4 regions of the Pseudonocardia nantongensis genome follow, and region 4 is predicted to be linked to each of the others. Evidence: predicted binding sites of a transcription regulator. Region 4 holds the regulator's gene; each other region holds the start of a gene.

Evidence for each region. The regulator LexA, encoded in region 4, represses DNA repair genes until DNA is damaged. The targets are predictions, from matches to a motif close to CGAACACGTGTTCG.
Region 1: a site for LexA is predicted at 1,211-1,224, ahead of uvrA (excinuclease ABC subunit UvrA). Genes of this name have one in related genera too.
Region 2: a site for LexA is predicted at 3,798-3,811, ahead of recN (DNA repair protein RecN). Genes of this name have one in related genera too.
Region 3: a site for LexA is predicted at 3,489-3,502, ahead of dnaB (replicative DNA helicase). Genes of this name have one in related genera too.

The regions. Positions count from the first base shown of each region.
Region 1 is NZ_JBKGXT010000034.1:17,466-23,173, forward strand. It holds gene ACLFMI_RS25925 (hypothetical protein) at 1-410, shown strand, start outside; gene ACLFMI_RS25930 (MBL fold metallo-hydrolase) at 432-1,106, opposite strand; gene uvrA (excinuclease ABC subunit UvrA) at 1,496-4,483, shown strand; gene ACLFMI_RS25940 (glycosyltransferase) at 4,523-5,401, opposite strand.
Region 2 is NZ_JBKGXT010000029.1:2,134-7,841, forward strand. It holds gene ACLFMI_RS24450 (tetratricopeptide repeat protein) at 1-474, shown strand, start outside; gene ACLFMI_RS24455 (HAD-IIA family hydrolase) at 471-1,475, shown strand; gene ACLFMI_RS24460 (hypothetical protein) at 1,615-1,824, shown strand; gene ACLFMI_RS24465 (TlyA family RNA methyltransferase) at 1,826-2,635, shown strand; gene ACLFMI_RS24470 (NAD kinase) at 2,632-3,744, shown strand; gene recN (DNA repair protein RecN) at 3,868-5,708, shown strand, end outside.
Region 3 is NZ_JBKGXT010000004.1:150,551-156,258, forward strand. It holds gene ACLFMI_RS06265 (class I SAM-dependent methyltransferase) at 1-714, opposite strand, end outside; gene ACLFMI_RS06270 (dTDP-4-dehydrorhamnose 3,5-epimerase family protein) at 924-1,469, shown strand; gene ACLFMI_RS06275 (hypothetical protein) at 1,466-1,699, shown strand; gene dnaB (replicative DNA helicase) at 2,048-3,457, opposite strand; gene rplI (50S ribosomal protein L9) at 4,125-4,571, opposite strand; gene rpsR (30S ribosomal protein S18) at 4,589-4,825, opposite strand; gene ACLFMI_RS06295 (single-stranded DNA-binding protein) at 4,874-5,422, opposite strand; gene rpsF (30S ribosomal protein S6) at 5,434-5,708, opposite strand, start outside.
Region 4 is NZ_JBKGXT010000013.1:64,670-70,377, reverse strand. It holds gene ACLFMI_RS15550 (HNH endonuclease signature motif containing protein) at 1-706, shown strand, start outside; gene ACLFMI_RS15545 (hypothetical protein) at 973-1,329, opposite strand; gene ACLFMI_RS15540 (hypothetical protein) at 1,524-1,673, opposite strand; gene lexA (transcriptional repressor LexA) at 2,235-2,993, shown strand; gene ACLFMI_RS15530 (hypothetical protein) at 3,051-4,094, opposite strand; gene hflX (GTPase HflX) at 4,184-5,668, opposite strand.

The DNA.
Region 1 (5,708 bases), on a different contig from region 4:
CCGACGTCGAGCATGGCGCCACGCCGCCGGCAGAGCTGGATGATGATGTGGCATGGCTCGGGCGTCAGGTGCGTTGTGGGCTCGATCCTGTCGATGACGACCTCTTGCAAATGTTGGGCAGCATTGAGACTGGCGCCAGCGAAATTCTGGTCACGAGTTCGCTGTCGCGATACAACCGCGGCAGTACTCGCTTGGCTCGAGTTCTCGAATTCGTCCTCGGTCATGGTGGCGCCGTTCTCACCACGAATTTCCTCATCCGTCCCCGCGAGGTATTCGCACGCCGCGCCCCCTTCCTCGGGGCGAACTCGGAGGAGCCGCTGGCACAATTGTCGACGGATCGCTTGTCAGGCCTCCACGCCCGCTACGTGCGTGATGTACTGGAGCAGCTCGGCTCAGCGGGAGACAGGTGATCGCCCGCGGATCCCGCGCGGCTACCAGCCGCGGCCCTTCCACTCGGACAGCTTCGGCCGCTCGTCGCCGATCGTCGAGTCGTCACCGTGGCCCGGGTAGAACCAGGTGTCGTCGCCCAGCTTGTCGAACACCCGCGACTCCAGGTCCCCGACGAGCTGGTGGAAGTCCCCCTCGGACCAGGTCTTGCCCGGCCCGCCCGGGAACAGGCTGTCGCCGGTGAACAGGTGCGGCCGGTCCTCGCCGCGGTAGAGCAGCGCGATCGAGCCCGGCGTGTGCCCGCGCAGGTGGATCACCTCCAGCTCGAGCTCCCCGAACGCGATCCGGTCCCCGTGCTCGACGAACTCGTCCATCGGTGCCGGCAGCTCGGGCGCATCGACCGGGTGCGCGATCAGCCGCGGCTCGAACATGCCGGCGACCGCGCCGAGCGCCTGCCAGTGGTCCGGGTGCCGGTGCGTGGTGACCAGGTGCCGCAGGTCCGGTCGCTCGGCGGTGGCGCCGATCAGGTCGGCGAGCCGGTTCGGCTCGGCGGCCGCGTCGACCAGCAGGGCCTCGCCGCTGGCCTTGCACACGAGCAGGTAGGCGTTGTTGTCCATCTCGCCGACCGAGAGCTTGGTGATGCTCAGCCGGTCCAGGTCGCGGCGCGTCGCCGCCCCGCCGGGGTCGGTGTGACCGGTGTAGTTCTCCAGGACGTCCACGGCCGGGAGCGTATCGGCCGGGTCCGACATCCGCTGGGGTGAACCCGCCGGTCGCGCGGACCCGCCCGCTCGCGGTGCGGTGGTGCGCGCCCCGGCCACGATCTCGAACATGCGTACGAGTATCATCGCTGCGGCACCGCGCGGCGCGGGCGGCGGCGCATCCACCGAGGAGGACCTGCGGGTACCCCCGGTCGACGGGTTCTTGTCGGTGGTCGCGCCTAGCATCGGGCCGGACGCGGAGACACCCTTCCCGGCCGGCGGAGTCCGGCCGCGGGAAGGTTCCGATCGCTGTGGGCGTCACCGGGTCCGTCCGGACCCCGACCCCGCCATCCCAGGAGGCGCGCATCGTGAGCGACCCGAGCACCGACCGCCGTGATCCCGGCACCGCCCTGTCGCCGGGTGCGTCGCCGGTCCCCAGCGGTCCGCGGCTGGTCGTGCGCGGTGCGCGCGAGCACAACCTGCAGGGCGTGGACATCGACCTGCCCCGGGACAGCATGATCGTGTTCACCGGTCTCTCCGGCTCCGGCAAGTCCAGCCTGGCCTTCGATACGATCTTCGCCGAGGGGCAGCGCCGGTACGTCGAGTCGCTCTCGGCGTACGCCCGGCAGTTCCTCGGCCAGATGGACAAGCCGGACGTCGACTTCATCGAGGGGCTGTCCCCGGCGGTCTCGATCGACCAGAAGTCGACCAACCGCAACCCGCGGTCCACCGTCGGCACGATCACCGAGATCCACGACTACCTGCGCCTGCTCTACGCACGCGCCGGCATCCCGCACTGCCCGACCTGCGGGCACGTGATCGAGAAGCAGACCCCGCAGCAGATCGTCGACCAGGTCCTGGAGATGGAGCAGGGCAGTCGGTTCCAGGTCCTCGCGCCGGTGGTGCGGACCCGCAAGGGCGAGTTCGTCGACCTGTTCTCCACGCTGCAGTCCCAGGGGTACTCCCGGGCGCTGGTCGACGGTGTCGTGCACCAGCTGTCCGACCCGCCGACGCTGAAGAAGCAGGAGAAGCACGACATCTCCGTCGTGGTCGACCGGCTGTCGGTGAAGGCGACCGCCAAGCAGCGGCTCACCGACTCGGTGGAGACCGCGCTGCGGCTGGCGGACGGGTTGGTCGTGCTGGACTTCGTGGACCTGCCGGAGAACGACCCGGAGCGGGAGCGCCGGTTCTCCGAGCGGATGGCCTGCCCGAACGGGCACGTCCTCGGCGTCACCGAGATGGAGCCCCGCACGTTCTCCTTCAACGGTCCCTACGGCGCCTGCCCGGCCTGCACCGGCCTCGGCATCAAGAAGGAGGTCGACCCGGAGCTGGTCGTCCCGGACCCGGAGCGGTCGCTGGAGGAGGGCGCGATCGCGCCGTGGTCGTCCGGGCACAACGCCGAGTACTTCGGCCGGCTGCTGTCCGGGCTCGCCCAGGCGGTCGGGTTCCGGATGGACACCCCCTGGCGGAAGCTGCCCGCCACCGCCCAGAAGGCGGTGCTGCAGGGCAGCGAGGACCAGGTGCACGTGCGCTACCGCAACCGCTACGGTCGCGAGCGCTCGTACTACGCCAACTTCGAGGGCGTCATGCCGTTCCTGGAGCGGCGCCTGGAGCAGACCGAGTCCGAGTCGCAGCGCGAGCGCTACGAGGGCTACATGCGGGACATCCCGTGCCCGGCCTGCGGTGGTGCCCGGCTGCGCCCCGAGGTCCTCTCGGTCACGTTGCCGCACAAGGACCTGGGGGAGCGGTCGATCGCCCAGGTCTCCGCGATGTCGGTGGCCGAGTGCGCGGACTTCCTCAACGGCATGGTGCTCGACGACCGCCAGGCCATGATCGCCGGCGCGGTGCTCAAGGAGGTCCGGGCCCGGCTCGGCTTCCTGCTCGACGTCGGGCTGGAGTACCTGTCCCTTGACCGGGCCGCCGGAACCCTGTCCGGTGGCGAGGCGCAGCGGATCCGGCTGGCCACCCAGATCGGGTCCGGCCTGGTCGGCGTCCTCTACGTGCTCGACGAGCCCTCGATCGGGCTGCACCAGCGGGACAACCGGCGCCTGATCGAGACCCTGACCCGGCTCAAGGAGCTGGGGAACACCCTGATCGTCGTCGAGCACGACGAGGACACCATCCGCGCCTGCGACTGGGCGGTCGACATCGGCCCGGGCGCCGGTGAGCACGGTGGGCACATCGTGCACTCGGGAACGGTCGCCGACCTTGAGTCGCACGACACGTCGCTGACCGGGGCCTACCTGTCCGGCCGGCGCTCGATCCCGTTGCCGCAGCGCCGCGAGCTCGATCCGGGCAGGGCGCTGACCGTGGTCGGGGCCCGCGAGCACAACCTGCGCGGGATCGACGTCGACATCCCGCTCGGCGGGATGATCTCGGTGACCGGGGTGTCCGGCTCGGGCAAGTCGACGCTGATCAACGACATCCTCGCGACCACGCTGGCGAACCGGCTCAACGGGGCCCGGCAGGTCCCCGGCCGGCACACCCGGATCAACGGCGTCGACGAGGTGGACAAGCTGGTGCGGGTCGACCAGTCGCCGATCGGCCGGACCCCGCGGTCCAACCCGGCCACCTACACCGGGGTCTGGGACAAGGTCCGCAAGCTGTTCGCCGCGACCACCGAGGCGAAGGTCCGTGGCTACGCCGAGGGCCGGTTCTCGTTCAACGTCAAGGGCGGGCGGTGCGAGGCGTGCACCGGCGACGGCACGATCAAGATCGAGATGAACTTCCTGCCGGACGTCTACGTCCCGTGCGAGGTCTGCAAGGGCGCCCGGTACAACCGGGAGACCCTGGAGGTGCACTACAAGGGCAAGACCGTCTCCGACGTCCTGGACATGCCGATCGAGGAGGCGGCCGAGTTCTTCGCCCCGATCACGTCGATCAGCCGGTACCTGCGGACCCTGGTCGACGTCGGGCTCGGGTACGTGCGACTGGGCCAGCCGGCACCGACGCTGTCCGGTGGCGAGGCGCAGCGGGTCAAGCTCGCCAGCGAGCTGCAGAAGCGCAGCAACGGCCGGACCGTCTACATCCTGGACGAGCCGACCACCGGCCTGCACTTCGAGGACATCCGCAAGCTGCTCGCGGTGATCCAGGGGCTGGTCGACAAGGGCAACACGGTGATCGTCATCGAGCACAACCTGGACGTCATCAAGACCTCGGACTGGATCATCGACATGGGGCCGGAGGGCGGCGCGGGCGGCGGGACGGTCGTCGCGCAGGGCACGCCGGAGCAGGTCGCGGCGCACTCGGAGAGCCACACCGGACGGTTCCTGCACGACCTGGTGACCCCGGACGACTCGCCGGTGCGCCCGCGTCGCACGTCGAAGACCGCGGGCTCCGGCGGTGCGGCCGGAGCCACGACGACGCGGCGGCGGAGCCGGGCGGCTGCGGCGAGCTGAGAACGCCGCCGGACGAGCACGCGGTGCGAACCGGTGGTGTCAGCCCGTCCGGACCGCGGTGGGTGCCGGGCGCCGGACCGTGCTGTAGAGGAATAGGGCACGGCGCCGGGCCATCGCGGCGTAGCTGCCGACCACACCGGCCACCCGGTCCCGGCGGCGGATCCCGGCCGCCGGGTTCGCGATCAACCGGCGGGTGAACTCCCGCTGGGTCGTGAGCTGCTCCCGGCTGGTCGCCGCGGACGCCGAGCCGGGGTGCACCCGGAAGCTCGCCGCTGTCGCCCGGTCGCCGTGCATCCTGCCCCGCGCGAGCAGCCGGACCCACAGGTCGAGATCCATCGTGAACTCCAGGTCGTCCCTGAACCCGCCGACCGCCTCGAAGTCCGCCCGCCGGAACGTGCCGGCGACCGGCGGACCGATCGGGTTACCGCCGTGCCGGACCACGGCCCGGGAGACGTCGGTGGCCGACCGGGTGCCGAGCACCGAGCGGGGCAGGTGCCTGCCGCGGAACAGCACCCGGTCGTCGGCGTCGATCATGTCGGTCCGGCCGACGGCCAGTGCCAGCGACCGGTCCGCGCGCAGCGCCGCGAGCTGGGTGCGCAGCGCCCCCGGTGCCAGCATGTCGTCGGCGCAGAGGAGTTTCACGAACTCGCCGCGGGCCAGGCCGACGACGTGGGCCCAGTTCTCGGCGAGCGGGACGGTGTCCTCGGCACGTTCGAGCCGGATCCGCGGGTCGTCGAAACCGCGCACGACGTCCGCGGAGCCGTCGGTGCTGCCGTTGTCCCGGACGACCAGCTCGAGCCCGTCCACGTCCTGGTCCAGCACGCTGCGGACAGCCCGCTCCAGGTAGACTCCGCCCTGGTAGACGGGGACGCAGACGGACACCGTGGGGGATCGGTCCTCGTGCGATGCAGGTGCCACCGCTCGCTCCTCTCACCTCCGGACGAGCCGGACGTCGGCGGCCGAACCGGATCATGCGATCCGATCGCCGGAGCAGGGCAGGCCACCCTGTCGCCGCGAAACGTTCGGACGATGGTGGCAGACGGCGTGCGGCCCGCGCCCGGCGGTGCCGTCCCCGCCGCCGGACGCGCGGCGGGGCGGGCCCGGGGACACCCCGGGTCGACCTGCTACCCTCGGGAATGCGACCACCCGGGACCGCGTTGAGGCGTGTGTTCCGGGCGTCAAGTGGAGCCCCGCTCCCACCCGCGCCGTGATCGTAACGGTGTGC
Region 2 (5,708 bases), on a different contig from region 4:
CTGATCGTCGCTGCTGGCGCCCGCCGGGACCTCGGCGAGCTCGACGCCGCCGTGGTCGGGCTGCAGAGCGCCGAGCTCGATGCGAAGCGGCGTGACCCGTGGAGCGCGCGGCTCTTCTACGCCTACGCCGACAACCTGCTCGCGGCCGGTCGGGAGTCCGAGGCGGTGCAGTGGTTCGTGCACGCCCACGACGCCGACACCGACAGGCAGACCGACGCGGCGGACCGGATCGCCGAACTGACCGGGGAGGAACTGCCCGGGGCGGTGGACGAGGGTGTCAGCATCGGGTACGAGGACGTCCCGGTGGACGAGCGCCACGATGCCGAGGCCGGTGCCGAGTTCGACCGGGCGGGCGAGGACCGCGCCCGCAGTGCGGACGAGGCGCCCGCGACCGGCGACACGTCGCTCAGCGAGGAGACGCCGGCCACGGACCGGACCTCGGACGACGCTGCCGTGGAGCCGGGGGACCGGTGACCGACGACCTCCTGTCCCGGTTCGACGTCCTGCTCGCCGACCTCGACGGCACGCTCTACCGGGGACCCGACCCGATCCCCGGTGCCGCCGAGGCGATTCGCGCGGCGGGCGAGCGCGGGGTGTCGACGGTGTATGTCACCAACAACGCCTCCCGCAGTCCCGCCGACGTCGCGACCCAGCTCGCCGGGCTCGGCTTCCCGGCCGGCGACGGCGACGTCCGCACCAGCTCGCAGGCCGGCGCGACGATGCTCGCCGAGCAGCTGCCGTCCGGCGCGGCGGTGCTGGTGGTCGGCACCGCGGCCCTCGCCGACGAGGTCCGGGTCCGTGGGCTGACCGTCGTCGACGCCGCCGCGGAGGCGGCCGCCGTCGTCCAGGGGCACTCGCCGGACACCGGCTGGCGGGAGCTGGCCGAGGCCGTCGTCGCGATCCGCGGCGGGGCGTTGTGGGTGGCCACGAACGTCGACCGAACCCTGCCCACCGAGCGCGGGCCGCTGCCCGGCAACGGTGCGATGGTGCAGGTGGTGCGGACGGCCTCCGGGGCCGAGCCGCAGGTCGCCGGGAAGCCGGCGGCCCGGCTGCTGCGCGAGGCGCAGGGCGACCACGTCCGGCCGCTGGTCGTCGGGGATCGCCTCGACACCGACATCGAAGGCGCCAACGCGCTCGGCGCGCCGTCGCTGCTGGTCCTGACCGGGGTCAGCGACGCCGCGGAACTGCTGACCGCACCGCCGGAGCTGCGCCCCGACTACATCGGCGCCGACCTGGCCGCGCTCACCCGCCGTCCGGACGAGCTGTCCCCCGGACCGCGTCCCGGCTGGACGGTCCAGCGGGACGCCGCAGGCCTGCTGCTCACCGGCACCGGCGACGGCTCCGCCGACCCCGTGCACGACGCCCTGCGGGCACTGTGCGCGGCAGCCTGGGACGGCCGCCCGCCGGGCGGCGTGCGGGCAGACGGTGACGCGGCGGCGTCCGTCCTGCGTGAGCTGGGGTTCACCGGCGGCTGAACAGGTACGACGCCGCCCGCACGGCCGGCCCCGGCGGGCCGCCGGTCCCGCTCGCTCGGGCGGGCCCCGGCCGCCGCCTCCGACGACCGTCGGAGGGTTCGGCTACCGTGACCGCGAGTCCCTCGTCCACGGAGATCGAATGACCGTCCCCCCGCCCGGCGCACCCCCGCCCGGCGATCCTCGGCCGCCCGAGCAGCAGCCGGTCTCGGCGCTGCGCGCGGACGTCGAGCAGGCCGTCGCCGCGCTGGCCGACCTGTCCGACCGGCCGATCACCGAGCATCCGGCCACGTTCGAGCGGGTGCACGCCGCGCTGGGCCGCGCGCTGAGCGCCGGCTCGGAGCGGACCTGAGGTGGCCGTCACCCGCGCCCGGCTGGACGCCGAGCTGGTCCGCCGCAAGCTCGCCCGCTCGCGGGGCCAGGCGGCCGAGCTGATCGCCGCCGGCCGCGTCACGGTGAACGGGATGCCGGCCGCGAAGCCGGCCACCTTCGTCGAGCGGGACACCCCGGTCGTCGTCGCGGACGACGACGGGCCGGACTGGGCCTCGCGCGGGGCCAAGAAGCTGCTCGGCGCGCTGGAGGCGTTCCCGGGCGTCGACCCGGCCGGGTGGCGCTGCCTGGACGCGGGGGCCTCCACCGGTGGGTTCACCGACGTGCTCCTGCACCGCGGAGCGCACGAGGTGGTGGCCGTCGACGTCGGGTACGGCCAGCTGATCTGGCGGCTGCAGAGCGACGAGCGGGTCCGGGTGCACGACCGCACCAACGTCCGCACCCTGACCCCGGACGACATCGGCGGCCCGGCCGAGCTCACCGTCGCCGACCTGTCGTTCATCTCGCTGCGGACCGTGCTGCCCGCGCTCGCCGCGTGCACCGCGCCGGGCGGGGACCTGCTACCGATGGTGAAGCCGCAGTTCGAGGTCGGGAGGTCCCGGCTCGGTGCCGGTGGGGTCGTCCGGGATCCGGACCTGCGGACCGCGGCGCTGCGCGAGGTCGTGGACGTCGCCGCGCGGCTGGGACTGGCCGTGCGCGGTGCCGCCGCCAGCCCGCTGCCCGGGCCGTCCGGGAACGTCGAGTACTTCCTGCACCTGCAGCACACCGGTGCCGGAGCAGGCACCGACGTCGAGCGGATGCTCGCCACCGCCGTCGCGGAGGGACCGGCATGAGGGAGATCCTGCTGGTCCTGCACACCGGCCGGCCGGACAACCGGCGGACGGCACTGCACGTCATCACCGAACTCGGCCGGCTCGGGGTGCGCACCCGGGTGCTCGCGGACGAGTGGGCGGTGCTCGGCGAGGAACCGGCCCTGCCGGACGATCTCGCCCCGCTCCCGGTGCCGGTCGGCCCGGACTGCGCCGGTGGCGCCGAGGCGGTGCTGGTGCTCGGCGGCGACGGCACCCTGCTGCGCGCCGCCGACCTCGCCCGCCCGGCCGGTGTGCCGCTGCTCGGGGTCAACCTCGGGCACGTCGGGTTCCTGGCCGAGGCCGAGGAGGACACGCTCGACGAGGCGTTGCGGGCGCTGGCCGCTGGTGACTACTCGGTCGAGGAACGCACCACCCTCGAGGTCGTGGTCCGGTCGAACGGGCATGCCCTCGGCCGGGCCTGGGCGCTGAACGAGGCGGTCGTCGAGAAGACCACCCGGGGCCGGATCCTCGAGGTGGTCCTGGAGGTGGACGGACGCCCGGTGTCGTCGTTCGGCTGCGACGGCGTCCTGTGCTCGACGCCGACCGGGTCGACCGCCTACGCCTTCTCCGCCGGGGGCCCGCTGATCTGGCCGCAGGTGCACGCCCTGCTGGTGGTGCCGAGCAACGCGCACGCGCTGTTCGCCCGCCCGATGGTGATCGCCCCGGACAGCGTGGTGGCCATCGAGGTGTCTGCCGGCGGCCAGTCGGCGGTGCTCGACTGCGACGGCCGACGCACCGTCTCCGTCCCGTCCGGCGCGCGGGTCGAGCTGTCCCGGGCCGCGGAGCCGGTGCGGATGGTCCGCCTCGCGGCACAGCCGTTCGCCGACCGGCTGGTCCGCAAGTTCGACCTCCCGGTACGCGGCTGGCGCGGAGCCCAGCAACTGCGCCGTGACCAGATCCGCGGCACCGGTGACGCCCGGGCCCGCGAGGACACCGGGGTCCCGCCGCCGCCGTCCGGCTCCGCGGGGGCTCCCCCGGCCGCGGCACCGACCGTCGACGGCAACGGTGCCGCACCGACCCGCCGCACCGGCGGAACCGGGACGCCCGAGGGCGCCGACGATCCGGCGCGCCCCGGCCGCCCGGGCGGGTAGCGACACCTCGCCCGCGGCGGGCGGTGACCGTTCGCCGCACCGGACCGACCGTACGAACACATGTTCGGGATTCGTGCGTGTCGACGGTGCCCGCCGTCGGTGCCGGGCCGTATGGTCCGCCGCATGTTGGCCGAGATGCGGATCCAGGGACTCGGCGTGATCGACGATGCCACCCTGGAGCTGGACCCGGGCCTGACCGTGCTGACCGGTGAGACGGGTGCCGGCAAGACGATGGTCGTGACCGGTCTGAACCTGCTCGGTGGCGGTCGGGCGGAGTCCTCGCGGGTGTCGGCGGGGGCGAAGCGGGCCGTCGTCGAGGGCCGGTTCGCGGCCTCGTCCGCGGCGCTGGGACTGGCCGAGGAGCTCGACGCCGAGCCGGACGACGACGGCTCCCTGATCGCCGCGCGGACCGTGTCCGCGGACGGTCGGTCCCGGGCGCACCTGGGCGGCCGGTCGGTCCCGGTCGGCGTGCTGGGGCGGCTCGCCGAGGCCCAGCTCGCCGTTCACGGCCAGAACGACCAGCTGCGCCTGCTGCGCGGTGCGGACCAGCGGGCCCTGCTCGACCGGTTCGCCGGTGCCGCGGTGGCGACCCCGCTGGCCGCCTACACCGAGATCCGGACGGCCTGGCTGGAGGTCGTCGGCGAGCTGGCGGAGCGCCGGGACAACGCGCGCCGGCTGGCCCAGGAGTCCGACATGCTGCGGCACGGTCTCGCCGAGATCGAGTCCGTCGATCCGCAGCCGGGGGAGGACCGGGAGCTCGTGGAGCAGGCCCGCCGGATGGCCGAGGCCGACGACCTGCGCTCGGCAGCCGAGGGCGCCCGGCTCGCGCTGTCCGGCTCCGAGGACGGGGAGTCGGCGGGAGCGCTCGGGCTCGCCGGGCAGGCCCGCTCGCTGACCGAGGGCAGCGGCGACCCCGAGCTGGAGGAGCTGGGCCCGCGGCTGGCGGAGGCGGCCTCGGTACTGGCCGATGCCGCCGCTGAGCTGTCCGGCTACCTGGACCGGCTCGACGCCGACCCGGAGCGGCTCGGGCAGGTGCTCGCCCGGCAGGCCGAGCTGAAGTCGCTGACCCGCAAGTACGCCGCGGACACCGATGGCGTCCTGGACTGGGCGCAGCGGGCCCGCGAGCGGCTCGAGGGCCTGGACACCTCGGAGGACGCGCTGGCCGGGCTCGCCGCCCGCCGGGACGAGCTGGCGACCGAGCTGGCCGGGCACGCGGCCGCGCTCACCGCGGCGCGCACCGAGGCCGCGGGCCGGCTCGCCGAGGCCACCACCGCCGAGCTCGCCGGGCTGGCGATGCGCGACGCCCGGTTGCAGGTCGGCGTCGCACCGCGACCGGCCGGGGACGGCGGGCCGGCGCTGGTCGTCGATGGGCGGGAGTGCCACGCCGGATCCGGCGGCGTCGACGAGGTGGAGATCCGGCTCGTCCCGCACGCCGGCGCCGCCGCCCAGCCGCTGCACAAGGGCGCCTCCGGCGGCGAGCTGTCCCGGGTGATGCTGGCCCTCGAGGTGGCCCTGGCCGGGTCCGACCCGGTCCCGACGATGGTCTTCGACGAGGTCGACGCCGGGGTCGGCGGCAGGGCCGCGGTCGAGATCGGACGCCGGCTGGCCCGGCTCGCGGCCTCGCACCAGGTCGTCGTCGTGACCCACCTGCCGCAGGTCGCGGCCTACGCCGACCGGCACCTGGTGGTGCAGAAGGCGTCGGACACGGGGATCACCCGTTCCAGCGTGCGCCGGCTGGGCGCCGACGAGCGCACCGGTGAGCTGGCGCGGATGCTCGCCGGGATGGACGACACCGACACCGGCCGGGCGCACGCCGAGGAGCTGCTCGCCGCGGCCACCGCGCACCGTGAGGCAGACCGTGCCATCGGCGGCTCCGCCACCGAAGCCGGCACCGACACGGGGGCCGGCGCCGACACGGAGGGCGGTGCTGACACGGGGGCCGGCTCCCACACCGAGGCCGCCCA
Region 3 (5,708 bases), on a different contig from region 4:
GATCAGCTCGCGGGTCGCGGCGTCCGGGGCGGCGTCCGCGCGGGCGGTGACCAGCAACGTCCCGCCGGACAGCGGGTACCGCCAGGCCCGGTGCACCCCGAGGCCGAACCCGCGCAACGCGGCGTCCAGCGCGGGCAACGACCAGTAGGCGTAGTGCCCGTGCCGCAGGTCGTACCACTGGCCCTCGCGCAGCACGGTGCCCAACGGCAGGAGCTGCATCGCCAGCGTCCCGCCGGGCGCCAGCGCGGCCGCCCGGCGGTGCAGCGCCCGGTGCTGGTCCGGCTCGTGCAGCAGGCCGTAGAAGTCGACGATCAGGTCGGCGGTCCCGTCCGGGCATCCGGCGGGGTCCACGGCCGTCATCCCGCGGCCGGTCAGCCGCGGCAGCCACGACTCGCCGTGCGGGCTGCCGAACTCGACCACCCGGCCACCGGGACGGAGCAGCCCCTCCGCGGCGAGCCGGGAGACCGAGCGGTCGCTCTGCTCGACGACCGCCCGGGGCTCCACGGCGAACAGTTCCTCGACGTGCTCGGCGTCGGCCTCCAGCTGGGCCAGCCCGCAGTCCCGGCAGCACCACATGCGCAGCGGGTACGCGGCGTCCGGCAGCGGGGTGTCCCACGGCGGCATCCGGTCCCACGGCGGCTGCTCACCCAGGTCGAGGACGACCGGGCCGTCGGAGCCGTGGCAGGCGCGGCATCGTGTCGTGCCGTCCGGCATGGCCGCTCCGTCCGCTCGGCGAGGTCGATCGATCCGCTACCGCCGATGGTAGTGAGGCCGGGATCCGGTCGTGCGTGCACCCGGATGGAGCAGCGTGGCGTCGCGGTGCGTCACCGAGGTGCACCCGGCTCGTTGTCGTCACCAGGACAGCACGACAGTCGGCCGCGCCCCGCTCGCGGTGTGGCCGGCCCGGGACGGGAGGGGCAGCGATGCACGTTCACCGCACCGTCGTGCCGGGCGCGCTGCTGCTCGACCCCTCGCTGCCACCGCCCGGGCACGCCGGACCGACCGAACCGGGCGGGGTGCCGACCGGCTTCCGGTTCCGCCGCCGGCACCGGCTGGACGACGGCGCCGTGCACGGCCTGCACGGGAACCCGACCGGCCCCGTCCTGCTCGGCGTGTCGCACGGTTCCGGCTACGCCGTGGTCGTGGACGCCCGGCCGGCGGCCGAGACGTTCGGCCGGCTCGCCGTCGCCCTGCTGGACGCGGACACCCGGCAACGCCTGCTGGTGCCGCCGGGCTGCCTGTACGGCGCCCAGGCGGTCGGCGGCCGGGCACTGGTGGAGGTCCGGTCGGGTGCCCGCTGCCCGCGGGGCGAGCGGATCGTCGTCGACCCGGACGACGCGGATCTCGGCCTGCGCTGGCTCCGGCCACGCCCGAAGCACGTGCCCGGCCCCGCCCGGTCCTGGGCCGGCCTCTGCACCCGGCTGGGCGGGCCCGCCGGGCCGCGCCGGGATCGCGTCTCCATCTGGTGAGCCCCGCCGGCTCGGCGTCGGGAATCGGCGCCGCCACAGCGTCGATCCTTCGTGACCACGGCGCCAGGGTCATCGGCTGCGACCTGAGCGACGCCGACGTCATCGCCGATCTGTCGAGTCCCGCCGGCCGCCGGTCGCTGGTCGATCAGGTGACGAAGTGGGACCCAAGTGATCTTCGCCGACGCGGCGCCGAGGCGGCACTGCTCGGTGACCGTCACTGGTGGGCGTGACATCCGTCCTCCAGCGCCGGCACGCGTCCGGGCCGGAGATCGGGACGTGTTCGCGGGTGAGCGAGTCGCCGATTCGCAATAGCCCGCCCCCGAGGGCCCGGCGTCAGGGAATCCCGAAGGCCGCCGCGACAGTCAACGCGAGTAGGTGCTGAAGTCCTGATGATCGCCTGGAGGGTCCGCGCCTCTGCTGCCAGCATCCCTGATCGAGCCGCTGTGGGTCGAGTTCGCTGCCCTACGATCTCACCCATCCGAACGACCCGGGCTGGAGCCCGGACTCCGGTCGGCTCGGACGGGCCGTGCGGCGAAGCGTCATGAGGTCATCGAGGCCGTCCTGAGACGCGAAGGCCATCAGCCGTGCGCGAGGTCGGAGAACCGGCTGTAGTGCAGCTGGTGCGCCACGGTGACCGTCGTCGTGGGCCCGTTCCGGTGCTTGGCCAGGATCAGGTCCGCCTCACCGGCCCGCGGGTCGTCCTGCTCGAACGCGTCCGGCCGGTGCAGCAGCACGACCATGTCGGCGTCCTGCTCGATCGAACCGGACTCACGCAGGTCCGACAGCATCGGCCGCTTGTCGGTGCGCTGCTCGGGACCACGGTTCAGCTGGCTCATCGCGACCACCGGCACCTCGAGCTCCTTGGCCAGGAGCTTGATCTGCCGGGAGAACTCCGAGACCTCCTGCTGCCGGGACTCGACCTTGCGGCCGGAGGTCATCAGCTGCAGGTAGTCCAGGATGATCAACTTGAGGTCGTTGCGCTGCTTCATCCGGCGCGCCTTGGCCCGGATCTCCATCAGCGTCAGGTTCGGCGAGTCGTCGATGAACAGCGGCGCCTCGGAGATCTCCGACATCCGCCGGGCCATCCGGGTCCAGTCCTCGTCCGACATCCGGCCCGCCCGCATGTCGGCCAGCCGGATCCGGGACTCCGCCGAGAGCAGCCGCATCACGATCTCGGACTTGCTCATCTCCAGCGAGAAGAACGCGCTGGTCATGCCGTTGCGGATCGAGCACGACCGGGCGAAATCCAATCCCAGGGTGGATTTCCCGAGCCCGGGCCTGGCCGCGATGACGACCATCTGGCCCGGGTGCAGGCCGTTGGTGCACGCGTCGAGATCGGCGAACCCGGTCGGCACCCCGGCCGCCATGCCCCCGTTCGAGGCGATCGCGTCGATCTCGTCCATCGTCGGCTGGAGGAGCTCCTCCAGCACCACGTAGTCCTCCGTGGTGGTGCGCTCGGTGACCTCGTAGACCGCGGCCTGGGCCCGGTCCACGACCTCGTCGACCTCGCCGCCCTCGTTGCCGTGATAGCCGAGCTGCACGATTCGGGTCCCGGCCTCGACCAGCCGGCGCAGCACCGCCTTCTCGCCGACGATCTCGGCGTAGTACGCCGCGTTCGCCGCCGTCGGCACCGTCGCGATCAGGGTGTGCAGGTACGGCGCCCCGCCCAGGCGGACCAGCTCACCGCGCCGCTGCAGCTCCGCCGACACGGTCACCGCGTCGGCCGGCTCACCGCGGCCGTAGAGATCCAGGACCGTCTCGTAGACGGTCTGGTGGGCCGGCCGGTAGAAGTCCTCCGGGCGCAGCACCTCGACCACGTCGGCGATCGCGTCCTTGCTCAGCAGCATGCCGCCGAGCACCGACTGCTCCGCCGTGAGGTCCTGCGGTGGCTGGCGGTCGAAGGTGCCGTTCGGATCGGCGCTCTGCGAGCCCTCGCCGTCCCGGACCGCACGAGGACGTCCAGCGGGACGATCGTCCGTCAGAGCCATACGCAGCGTCACCCCCGGTGCACACCATACTCGAACAAGGGTTCGACACGCGAGCGGAGGCGTGCGCCGGCCGCGTGGATCCCCCGTGATCTCCGTGCTCCCGGTGGCGTGCGCGGGCAGCGCGGCCGGGAGGCCGCGCGGGATGCCCGCCGCCGGAGCAGGTGACCCGAGGCTAGGCCCGCGCGCCGGGCCTGCCTAATCGTGCTGTGTAGCGATCTGGGGATGACCTGTGCACGAACACCGCCCGACCTGGGACGGGCGTGTGGACAGCCTGGGGACAGTGGACCGATCTGCACGATAAGGGCAGGTCAGGGCGCTGATACTCGGTGTGGACAACATCGTCGTGCGTGTCGTCGATGGCGCCCGACCGGGCGTGTCGGAGGCGTGGCGACACCGTTCGCCGCCCAGCGCGTCCACAGGTCCGCCCGACGAGCGGGCCGTCACCACGTGGCGTGTCGCCTGCGTGACAACGGATGCGGATGGGATCACCCGTCCGCGGCCGCTCCGTCCATCCCGGCCCCCGGCGGGCATCGTCATCCGCCGCGGACGGGCCCACGACCGGGCCCCGACATGCGAAGGGGCGGTGCCCGGAGCACGAGGCTCCGGACACCGCCCTGACTACGCTCGGTGTTCAGCCGATCACCGCGGACCGTGCCGCGGCCACCGCTCAGCTCGCGATGACCGCGATCGACAGCTCGGTGGTGACCTCCGGGTGCAGGCGGACCTGCACCTGGTGCTTGCCGAGGGTCTTGATGTGCCCCGGGACGTCCACGGTGCGCTTGTCGAGCGTCGGGCCGCCGGACGCCTTCACGGCGTCCACGACGGCGGCCGGGGTGACCGAGCCGAACAGCCGGCCGCTGTCGCCGGCCTTCGCCGGAACGGTCACGTTCAGGTTCCGCAGCTGCGAGTCGACCTGCTGGGCGTGCCCCAGGTCCCGGATCTCGCGGGACTTCTGGGCCCTGCGGATCTGCTCGACCTGCTTCTCGGCGCCACGGGTGGCGACGACCGCGAGGTTGCGCGGCAGCAGGTAGTTGCGGCCGTAGCCGTCCTTGACCTCGACGATGTCGCCCGGTCCACCCAGGTTCGGGATGTCGGCGTTGAGGATGAGCTTCATGTGCGTTCTCCCCCTCGTCAGCGCGCGGTCGAGGTGTAGGGCAGCAGTGCGACCTCGCGGGAGTTCTTGACCGCGACGGCGACGTCCCGCTGGTGCTGCCGGCAGTTTCCGGTCACCCGGCGGGCACGGATCTTGCCCCGGTCCGAGATGAACTTCCGCAGCAGACCGGTGTCCTTGTAGTCGATCGGCTGCGCCTTGTCCTTGCAGAACGCGCAGACCTTCTTCTTCGGCTTGCGCACGATGGCCTTGGCCATGGTGGGTGCTCCTGTGGATCTACCGCCGGTGGGCGGTGCGGACGTGGATCAGAAGGGGGGCTCGTCGTCGGACGCCGCGCCGCTTCCCGCGGGCGGGGCCGAACCCCAGGGGTCGTCGTAACCGGCACCGCCGCCGGAGTTGCCTCCGCCGCCGGAGCCGCCGCCCTGCGGGCCGCCGCCGCTGTCGAAGCCACCGCCACCACCGCCACCGAAACCGCCGGAGCCTCCGCCCCGGCTGATCTTGTTGACCTTGGCGGTGGCGTACCGCAGCGAGGGGCCGACCTCGTCGACCTCCAACTCGACCACGGTGCGCTTCTCACCCTCGCGGGTCTCGAACGACCGCTGCCGGAGGCGCCCCTGCACCACGACCCGCGCACCGCGGGTCAGCGACTCGGCGACGTTCTCCGCCGCCTGGCGCCAGATGTTGCAGCGCAGGAACAGCGCCTCGCCGTCCTTCCACTCGCCGGACTGGCGGTCGAAGGTGCGCGGCGTGGACGCGACGGTGAAGTTGGCGACCGCGGCGCCGGAAGGGGTGAACCGCAGCTCGGGATCCGCCGTCAGGTTGCCCACGACGGTGATCACGGTCTCGCCGGCCATGAGAACCCCTCTCAGTCGGCGACGGGCGCCGGCGTACGGGTGACGTCCTTGCGCAGCACCTTGGTGCGCAGCACGGACTCGTTCAGGCCCAGCTGGCGGTCCAGCTCGGTGACGGTGGCCGGCTCCGCGGCGATCTCGACGACCGCGTAGATGGCCTCGGCCTGCTTGTTGATCTCGTAGGCCAGCCGGCGCTTGCCCCAGACCTCGATCTTCTCGACCGATCCGCCGTCGCTCTTCACGACGGTGAGGAACTGCTCCAGGGACGGCTGCACGGTGCGCTCGTCCA
Region 4 (5,708 bases):
CGGTGACCCCCACGGCCACCTACTACTGGCCGGACCACTGCGCCGCCGCCCCCACACCGACACCGGCACACCACCTGCGGTGCGGGGCGGAGTGGTCGAACTGCACCTGAGCCTCGAGGAACTGCAGCGCTACGCCGCCGACCCCACCCTGACCGACTGGCACCCACTACTCGCCGAGATCGCCCACGCCTGGAACGACCGCGACCAACGGCACAAACGCCTGGCCGCCCACCCGTCCGCACGGTTCGCACGCGGCCCCCTCGCCGACCACATCCACATCCGCGACCGCACCTGCACCGGCCCAGGCTGCACCCGCACAGCCCGCCGCTCCGACCTCGACCACACCCGCGACCACAGCCGCGGCGGCCCGACCGTGCAGGCCAACCTCGGACCGGCATGCACCCGCCACCACCCGGACAAGGACCGCGGCTGGACACTCACCCAACCCGAGCCGGGCCTCTTCCGCTGGACCAGCCCACTCGGACGCACCTACTGGACCCGAGGAGAACCGGTACGCCCCGATCTCCCCGACCCCGACCCCCGTCCCGAACCTGCCGAGCACCCGAGCGAGGAGACCGCCGCCGACGTGGACCAGCGGCTGCGCCGCCACGACTCGCCGATGCTGAAACGACCGGTCACGGACCCACCCCGGTCGCCCGCGCCGAAACCACCGCCGAAGCCGGATGGCGATCCGCCACCGTTCTAGATCCCTGGCCAGGACGTTGATGACTCTCGACGCGGCGTGTCGAACGGGGAAGGCGCTTCGCACCGGCTGGAGGGGACTGACGCCGTCCACCCGCCACGAAACTCGATCGCTCCCGTGATCATCGAGGACGCCCGCGAACGCGGAGCGCGCAACGTGGATCCGTCCGCCACAGTCGCGCCGGCCACCCGATGGATCGTCCGAGCGCCCTACGATGCCGGCCGGGCCCGAGAACTACTGGCACACGGACGTGGCGGCCCGCTCCGAACTCAACGGACGAACGTCGCCTCGACCGCGGACCCCCCAGGTCCGGTCGGCGCGGCCGCGGGCGCGCCGTTCCAACCGGCCGCCACATTGCCGAGCAGGCCGAGCAGCACGACGACGGTCGCCGACGCCAGCACCACCGCCATCGGGGCCAGCAGCCGGTCGATGCGGCTGCCGGCACGCGCCACGCTCCGGCGGACACGGGGCGGTGCCACGCAGCGCCGGTCCAGCGGCCGCACGGTGCGCGGCGCCGGCACCGCCGACCGGGGGCGCCGCGGACCGGTACACGGCGCCGCCCATGGCCGGCGCGCCGCCGGACGCGCCACCCGCCGGACCTGCTCCCGCACCTCGAGCTCTGGCATGACTCCTCCTGCCTCCGGGACGCCCGCCCCGGCTCACCGGGACGCACGCGCCGATCGCACTCGACGCCCGGCCACAGCCGGCCGCATATCCTGCGCACCCTCCGGCGACCCTTCCCCGGGGCCGTCGAACGGGCGTGCGAGCTGTGTAGCACCGGCCACCGACAGAATCGGATCGCGACCGGAACCCGTGATCGTCAGCGCGGCGCCGAGTGCTGCACCGAGACCGGAGCGGACACCGACGTGGGCGCGCTCGCCGGCGCCTGTACGGCCGCCGACAGCTCGGCGAGCACGCCGAGCCCGACCACGGCCGCGGCGGAGGCGAGCAGCACCCCGGCAGCCCGCACCGTGCCGCCCAGGGGCGCCGGACCACCCCGTCCCGGGGACGCCGATTCGGTCCGGGCACGGTCCGGCAACGTCTGCGGACACATCGCACGCCCCCGCGACCGGACAGGAGGCGGCACCGCACCACGCGGTCTCCCCGGCGCCGCCGCCTCCGCCGGCGCCGCAGTCCTTGCGGGCACCGCTGCCCCCACCGGGACCGCAGCCTCCACGGGCGCCCCAGGCCCCACCGGGACCGCAGCCTCCACCGGCACCGCAGCCTCCACCGGCACCGCAGACCTCACCGGCACCACAGACCTCACCGGCACGGCAGTCCTCGCCGATGCCCTGAGTGCCGTTGTCGTCATCGTCGTCACCACGATCGCCACCTCTCCCCCGCGTGCTGACCGTCGGTGCCGGTCAGCCACACGTGATCGCACTGTTGTTCGATCGAACGCTCGTGCGATGTTGTACCACCGGACGCCGACGGAAGCCACGACACACCGGCGTGTCGTTCGAACGCATGTTTGGCGAATTGCCCGGTGGCGGCTACTGTTCGAGCCGGTACACCAGAGGAGGCGAAAGCAATGGGAGCCGACGAGTCAGCAGACGCGTCCGCGAGCGGCGAGTCCAGGGGTGCAGCGCCCGCCAGCCCGGGCTCCGCGCAGGTGCGGGAGTTCCCCGAACCCGGCGACACCCGCGGGCTGACCCCCCGGCAGCGCAAGGTCCTGTCCGTGATCCGGGACTGGGTCGACCGGTACGGCTACCCGCCGAGCGTGCGCGAGATCGGCGACGCGGTCGGACTGACCTCCACGTCGTCAGTGCACCACCAGCTGCGGACCCTGGAACGCAAGGGCTTCCTGCGGCGGGACCCGAACCGCACCCGGGCGGTGGACGTGCGCAGCCCGGAGACCGCGGCGGCCGGCGACGGCACCGATGCAGACACCGAGGCGGTCCGCTCGGAACGCCCCGCGCCGGCGTTCGTCCCGCTCATCGGCGACATTGCCGCGGGCGGGCCGATCCTGGCCGAGGAAGCGGTGCAGGACGTGTTCCCGCTGCCCCGGGAGATCGTCGGCGAGGGGACGCTGTTCCTGCTCAACGTCAAGGGCGACTCGATGGTCGACGCCGCGATCACCGACGGCGACTGGGTCGTCGTGCGCCAGCAGCCGGTCGCCGAGCAGGGCGAGGTGGTCGCCGCGATGATCGACGGCGAGGCCACGGTCAAGACGCTGCGCCGCAAGGACGGGCACATCTGGCTGATGCCGGCGAACGAGGCCTACCAGCCCATCCCGGGTGACGACGCGTCGATCCTCGGTCGTGTGGTGGCGGTCCTGCGCCGCCTCTGAGACCGGGCGGGCGTCCGTCGGCGCCCCAGCGCCGACGGTGCCGTCGCGGCGGACCGATCAGCCCCGGCGCCGACGGCGACCGTGCAGCACCATCGCCCCGGCACCGGCCAGCAGCAGCACCACGACGACCGCGCTCCCGGCCGCGGCGGGCAGCCAGTCCGGCACGGTGCCCACCCGCGGCGCAACCATCGGCTGGCCGACGACCGGGGCCGCCGGAGCGGTCGCCGCGGCCGCGGCCCCCGGCACCACCCGGATCGCCGCCGGAGTGAGACCGCGTGTCTCGCTGCCGGAGTGCAGGGTTCCCTGCCCGTCCAGCGCCACCGCCTCCCCCTGCGGCTCGTCCGGCAGCGGCACCGGCAGCGGGGACCCGCGCAGCGCCGTCACCAGCGCATCCGCATCGGCGGGCGCACCGGCCGGCAGCCGGAAGAGCCAGGCATCGGTGTAGGTCCGCAGTGCGGCGACCCGGTCCGGGCTGCCGGCCGGACCGACCGCAGCACCGGTGACGGTGCGGGACCCGGACGGGCCGAGCGGCCCCCCACTGGTGCCCGACCAGGGCAGCACCACGTCCGCGACCCGCGTCATCGGGACCGGGCCGGGCGCGCCGTCCAGCGGGGTGGCGGGACGGTACACCCCGGCCGCCCCGGTGGTCTTGTCGACGATCAGCGGGACGCCGTCGTCGGAGACCAGGATCGCCTCGGCGTCACGCGGGCCGTCCGGGTAGGTGAGTTCGTGCACCCGTGCCGGGCCCGACGGCGGCACCACCACCAGCCGCACCGTGTCCCGTTGCGCAGGGTTGTCGCCGATGTCGGCCAGCCACAGCGTGCCGTCCGGGGTGGTCCCGAGATCCTCGACGTCGGTGACCCCGGCCTGCGCCTCCCGCACCCCGGTGACCGCACAGGTCCCGGGGTCGAGCGTGTACACCCGCGCGGGCCCGTCGCCGTCGACGACCGCGTGGTACCCGGATGCGGGCGCGCCGGCCGGGCCGGCCGCGACCAGCCCGGACAGCTCCGCGACCCGCGGGTCCTCGACCGTGCAGGCCGGCCGGGGCGCGGCCCCGGGCGCCGCCGACCCAGCCGAGGCCGCGGGCACCCCGAGGGACACGAGCGCTGCCGCGGCGGCGAGGACGGTCCCGGTTCTCGCCGCGCGGGCCGGCCGGACCCCGCGCCGACTTCCCGGGTGGCTCCGGCGGCTCAGCGCCCGGGGCCGACGGCGGGAGCCGGCAGGTCGCCGTCGACGGTGCCGGCGGCCGGCCCGGTGCTCGCCGGCCCCCCGGCGACCGCGAAGGGCTGCACCGCGGTGCCCAGCTCCGGGCCGACCCGGGCCCGCAGCCGGGTGCCGTCGCCGGTGTGCTCCTCGGCGAGCACCTCGCCCTCGTCGTGCACCCGTGCGACGAGCCCGCCCTGGGTGTAGGGCAGCAGCAGCTCGACCTCGTACTCCGGACGCGGCAGCAACCCGGCGATCCGCTCGCGGAGCTTCGCGATGCCGTCACCGCGGTGCGCCGAGACGAACACCGCCTCCGGGTGGGCATGCCGCTGCCGGGCCAGCGCGAGGTCCCCGGCCGTGTCCGTCTTGTTGATCACGAGAAGTTCGGTGGGCATGGCCCCGCCCTGCTCCTCGCCGACCTCCACCAGCACCTCGCGGACCGCGGCGATCTGGTCGTCGGGCAGCGGGTCGGAGCCGTCCACGACGTGCACCAGCAGGTCGGCCCGGCCCGCCTCCTCCAACGTCGAGCGGAAGGCCTCGACCAGCTGGTGCGGCAGGTGCCGGACGAACCCGACGGTGTCTGTGAGGGTGTAGGCCCGACCGTCCGCGGTCTCGGCCTTGCGAGTGGTCGGGTCCAGGGTGGCGAACAGCGCGTCCTCGACCAGCACCCCCGCGTCGGTGAGCTGGTTGAGCAGGCTGGACTTGCCGGCGTTGGTGTAGCCGACGATCGCGACCGAGGGGATCTCGTTGCGCGTGCGGTTACCGCGCTGGGTCTGCCGGACCTGGCGCATGGCGCCGATCTCGCGGCGGAGCTTCGACATCCGGGCGCGGATCCGCCGGCGGTCCAACTCGATCTTGGTCTCACCGGGGCCGCGGCCGCCGATACCGACGCCGCCCGCGGCGCGGCCACCGACCTGCCGGGACAGCGCCTCACCCCAGCCGCGCAGCCGGGGCAGCAGGTAGGACAGCTGGGCGAGCTCGACCTGCGCCTTGCCGTCCCGGGAACGGGCGTGCTGGGCGAAGATGTCCAGGATCAACGCGGTCCGGTCGATGACCTTGACCTTGAGTCGCTCCTCGAGCTGGCGCAGCTGGCCGGGCGAGAGCTCGCCGTCGCAGATCACGGTGTCGGCGCCGGTGGCCCGCACCGTCTCGCCGAGCTCGTCGACCTTGCCGGAGCCGATGAACGTCGCCGGATCCGGCGTCGAGCGGCGCTGCACCATGCCGTCCATCACCTGCGAGCCGGCGGTCTCGGCGAGGCGGCCCAGCTCGGCCAACGACACCTCGGCCTGCTCGGAGGTCCCGGTGGTCCACACGCCGACGAGCACGACCTGCTCGAGCCGGAGCCGGCGGTACTCGACCTCGGTGACGTCGGTGAGCTCGGTGGACAGGCCGGTGACCCGGCGGAGCGACGAGCGCTCCTCGAGCTCGAGATCCCCGGCGGACGGCGGGACGGGCGTGTGGGCTTCAGTCATCGTGACGTCGAGTGTCCCACGACCGGCGGGTCGCTGTCCG